Regions from separate parts of the Achromobacter sp. DH1f genome, predicted to be linked through region 2. Evidence: predicted binding sites of a transcription regulator. Region 2 holds the regulator's gene; the other holds the start of a gene.
The links. The regulator NrdR, encoded in region 2, represses ribonucleotide reductase genes. The targets are predictions, from matches to a motif close to CACNANATNTNGTG.
Positions count from the first base shown of each region.

Region 1 (2,398 bases), on a different contig from region 2:
CAGATGGTCCAGGCGCGCCATCAGCGCGGCTTCGTCGCCCTGGCAGGTATGGCCCAGGCGGGCGCAGTTCACCGTCACCACGCCGACCGAGCCGGTCTGCTCGGCCGACCCGAACAGGCCGTTGCCGCGCTTGAGCAGCTCGCGCAGGTCCAGTTGCAGGCGGCAGCACATGGATCGCACCATGTGCGGTTCCAGGTCGGAATTCAGGAAGTTCTGGAAGTAGGGCAGCCCGTAGCGCGCGGTCATCTCGAACAGGCGCGTGGTGTTGGGGTGGTCCCAGTCGAAATCGGGCGTGATGTTGTAGGTGGGAATGGGGAAGGTGAACACGCGCCCCTTGGCGTCGCCGGCCATCATCACTTCGATGTAGGCGCGGTTGATCATGTCCATTTCGACTTGCAGATCGCCGTAGGCAAAGGGCATTTCCTCGCCGCCCACGTAGGGAATCTGCTCCTTCAGGTCGGCCGGGCAGGTCCAGTCGAAGGTCAGGTTGGTGAACGGCGTCTGCGTGCCCCAGCGGCTGGGCACGTTCAGGTTGTAGATCAGTTCCTGCATGGCCTGCTTGACCTCGCCGTAGGTCATCGCGTCGCGGCGGATGAAGGGCGCCATGTAGGTGTCGAACGAACTGAACGCCTGCGCGCCGGCCCACTCGTTCTGCAGCGTGCCCAGGAAGTTCACGATCTGGCCGATGGCCGCCGACATATGGCGCGGCGGCGTGGCCTCGACCTTGCCGGGAATGCCGTTGAAGCCTTCGGTCAGCAGCTGGCGCAGCGACCAGCCGGCGCAATAGCCGCTGAGCATGTCCAGGTCGTGGATGTGGATGTCGCCTTCGCGGTGGGCGCGGCCGGCCTCGGGCGTGAAGACGTTGGACAGCCAGTAATTGGCGGTGACCTTGCCGGCCACGTTCAGGATCAGTCCGCCCAGGCTGTAGCCCTGGTTGGCGTTGGCGTTGACGCGCCAGTCGCGCTGTTCCAGGTATTCCTCCATGGCGCTTTCCACGTCCACCAGCGTGTGGCGCAGCGAGCGCAGGCGGGCGTGCTGTTCGCGGTACACGATGTAGGCGCGGGCGGTGCGCCAGTAGCCGGCGCGCACCAGCGTCTCTTCGACCTGGTTCTGGATGGTCTCTACGCCGGGGCAGACATTGCCGTCGGCGGTTAGCGCGTCGATCACGGCAGCGGTCAGCGCCTGGGCGACGTCGGCATCCAGTTCGCCCGTGCTGTGGCCTGCGGCGGCGATGGCCGCGGCGATCTTGGCGCGGTCGAATTCCACGACTCGGCCGTCGCGCTTGAGGATGTGTTCGAGTTGCATCGCTGACACCATATGTTGTGGGGTGAGAAAACTCTACCACCACCTATGGTGTTAAATGCGGCCCAGCCTCGCTGTTTGTCGGTCGGGTTTGATGCGGGTCAAATGGCGCGGGGCGCACCCGCGCCGGCGCAATCCGGCGGCGCGGTCCTAGAACCCGAAGCTGACGCCCGCGATGGAAATCACCACCGCCAGGGCTGCCGTGCGCATCGCCGGGCGCGGCGCCCACGACAGCATGCCGACCCACAGCAGGGCGCCGGCCGACAGCCAGCCCAGCCAGGCCACCACGCCCACGGTATTGCCCCACAGGCCCACGCAGGGCAGCAGCGCCAGCAGCAGCAACAGGATGCCTGCGCCACGCAGCACGCGGGTATGGCTGGCCGACGGGTCGCGGCCCCAGACCTGGTCGTAATGGCGCGGCATGGCCAGGCTGAGACAAGCCATGCCGGAATAGGTCAGCAAGAGCGCCATGGCAATGCCGGCGGCGTCATTCAGATTCATGCGGCGGCTTCCTGTGGGGCGCGGGGAGGGCGGGGTTTGCCTTGCGGCGGGGCCGACAGCGGCTTGTTGCGCAATCGTATCGCAGCCCAGGCGGCGGCCAGGCCCGTGGCCATGGCCGTGAGCTCGACGCCCGCGCTTTCCCAGTCGCCGCGGCCGATCTGCGCCAGCGGATGATCGCCCAGCGTCACCAGCGACAGCACGGGCAGCAGCAGGCACAGCGTCGCCAACAGCCCCAGTTGCCCGATCCAGGCGCGCCGCGGCGTGCACAGCCAGGCATGCGCCAAGGTCAGCGCCCACACGATGAAGAACGCGCGCACTTCCCAGCCGGCGCGCTGCGGCAGCGACACGGGCAAGAGGCGGTTGGCCCACAGGTAGGCGATGCAGGCGATGGCCAGCCCCGCCAGCGCGGCCACGTTCAGGCCTTCGATCAGGCGGTAGACGCGCGCGGTGGCGGCGCCGAATTCGTTGCCCATCTTGGTACGGCGCTTGACCATGAACAGCACGGCGCCGGTGCCCATCATGGCGGCGCCGGCCAGGCCGCACAGGAAATACAGCCATTTCATGGCCAGCCCGCCGAACTTGACCATGTGCAGGT
Region 1 covers NZ_AYMF01000013.1:78,637-81,034, forward strand. Annotated here, with positions in the region: gene U858_RS0113660 (ribonucleoside triphosphate reductase) at 1-1,305, opposite strand, end outside; gene U858_RS0113665 (DUF3325 domain-containing protein) at 1,453-1,803, opposite strand; gene U858_RS0113670 (PepSY domain-containing protein) at 1,800-2,398, opposite strand, start outside.
Region 1: U858_RS0113660 (ribonucleoside triphosphate reductase) is a predicted target of NrdR. The motif match lies at 1,312-1,325, and genes of this name have one in related genera.

Region 2 (2,398 bases):
GGCTGGCGCTTCGGCCTACGCCCTGCACATCGATTTCGAGCGCATGGCCCGCATCGCCCATGAGAACGGCGCGCTGTTCATGGTCGACATCGCCCACTACGCCGGCCTGGTGGCGGGCGGCGCCTACCCGAACCCGGTGCCCCACGCCGACTTCGTTACTTCGACCACGCACAAGTCGCTGCGCGGCCCGCGCGGCGGCGTCATCATGATGAAGGCCGAATACGAAAAGATCGTCAACTCGGCGATCTTCCCCGGCATCCAGGGCGGTCCGCTGATGCACGTCATCGCCGGCAAGGCCGTGGCCTTCAAGGAAGCGCTGGAACCCGAATTCAAGACCTACGCGCAGCAAGTGGTCAAGAACGCCAAGGTGCTGGCCGACACGCTGGTCAAGCGTGGCCTGCGCATCGTGTCTGGCCGTACCGAAAGCCACGTCATGCTGGTGGACCTGCGCGCCAAGGGCATCACGGGCAAGGAAGCCGAAGCCGTGCTGGGCCAGGCCCACATCACGGTCAACAAGAACGCCATCCCGAACGATCCGGAAAAGCCTTTCGTGACCAGCGGCATCCGCCTGGGCACCCCGGCCATGACCACCCGCGGTTTCACCGAAGCCGAAGCGGAACTGACCGCCAACCTGATCGCCGACGTGCTGGACAACCCGCGTGACGAGGCCAACATCACCGCCGTGCGCGCCCGCGTCAACGAACTGACCTCGCGCCTGCCGGTCTACGGCAAGAAGTAAAACGGCGCTGTGGCGGCGTCAGCCGCCCGGCCCGCGCAAAGGACGGCTCCGCAAGGGGCCGTCCTTTTGTTTGTTTCATCGTTACAATGTCGACGAATTATTGCCTTTCCGTGTTTTCAGGGATCACACATGCGGTGTCCATTTTGCGGCAATTCCGAAACGCAGGTCGTCGACAGCCGTGTCTCGGAAGAGGGCGACGCCATCCGCCGCCGGCGCCGCTGCCAGTCCTGTGACAAGCGATTCACCACGTACGAACGGGTGGAGCTTGCCATGCCGTCGGTCGTCAAGCGCAACGGCAGCCGTAGCGAATACGACCCGGCCAAGCTGCGCGCCAGCCTGAGCCTGGCGCTGCGCAAGCGGCCGGTCAGCACCGAAGACGTGGACGGGGCCGTGGCCCGCATCGAAGAACAATTGCTGGCCAGCGGCTTGCGTGAAGTGCCCACCGAACACATCGGCGAACTGGTCATGACCGAACTGCGCAAGCTCGACAAGGTGGCCTACGTGCGGTTCGCGTCGGTCTACAAGAGCTTCGAGGACATCGGCGAATTCGTCGAGGCCATCCGCGAAATGCAGGGGCCGCTGCTGCCGGGCAAGCTGCGCAAGGAATGACGGCGCGCGCCGTCTATTGAGGTTCCGCCCGCGCCATGCTTGGCGTTTGCGGCTGGAACCGGCGCCATACGCGGCGCAGATGCTGGGCCGAACCAAAGCCCGATTTTTCCGCCACCAATTCCAGGTTCAAGCGCGTTTCGCGCAGCATGTCACGCGCCAGCGCGACGCGGATCTGATACAGATAGTCCATTGGCGTGCAGCCCGCGTGCTCGCGGAACAGCCGCGTGAGATGCCGCGCGCTGGTGTGGGCCTGCTCGGCCAGCGATTGCGCCGACCAGTCCGCGGCCGGATTGCGCACCACGGCGTCCTGCACGCGGTGCACGCCGGGATGCATGTGATTGCGGTGTTCCAGCCACGGCGACAGCGCCGAATCGGTGCCCGCGCGGCGCTGGTAGACCACCATGTCGCGCGCCACCTCGCTGGCCACGCGCGGCCCGCAATGCCGCGACACCATGTGCAGCGCCAGGTCGATGCCGGCGGTGATGCCGGCGCTGCTGACCAGGTTGCCGTCTTCGACGAAGATGCGGTTGTCGTGCAGCCGGGCGGTGGGATCCATGGCGGCAAGCTGCGCCAGGCAGCTGTGGTGCGTGGTGCAATCGCGCTGGCGGGTCAGGCCGGCCGCGGCGGCGAACAGCGCGCCGGCGCAGACGGTCATCAGCGTGAAGCCGTCCGCCGGATGCCGTACCGCAAGCCAGTCGATGATGCGGCGCGCCTCGGGTTCGTCCAGGCGGGTGGGTTTGCCGACCACGCCCGAGACGATCACCAGGGCTTCGGGCGGCAGGCTGTCGGGCAGCGGCTGGATGCGCGCCAGGTGCAGGCCGGGAATGCCGCTTTCGATTTCCGTGGACGGGCCGCAGAAATGCTGCGTGAACGCGTCGGGACACAGCTTGTTGGCGACCCGAAAGGCCTCGGCCGGACCCGCCACGTCCAGCAGCACGATGCCCCGGGGCAGTACGAAGTGCACGGGAATCATCGCAGCTCTTGTCCGAAGGCGCCCGATCAGGCGCTGGCGAAGGCGTCGGCCGCGCGCGCGATGCGGGCAAAGCGCCC
Region 2 covers NZ_AYMF01000012.1:128,650-131,047, reverse strand. Annotated here, with positions in the region: gene glyA (serine hydroxymethyltransferase) at 1-739, shown strand, start outside; gene nrdR (transcriptional regulator NrdR) at 869-1,348, shown strand; gene U858_RS0112955 (GlxA family transcriptional regulator) at 1,362-2,321, opposite strand; gene U858_RS0112950 (cysteine hydrolase family protein) at 2,348-2,398, opposite strand, start outside.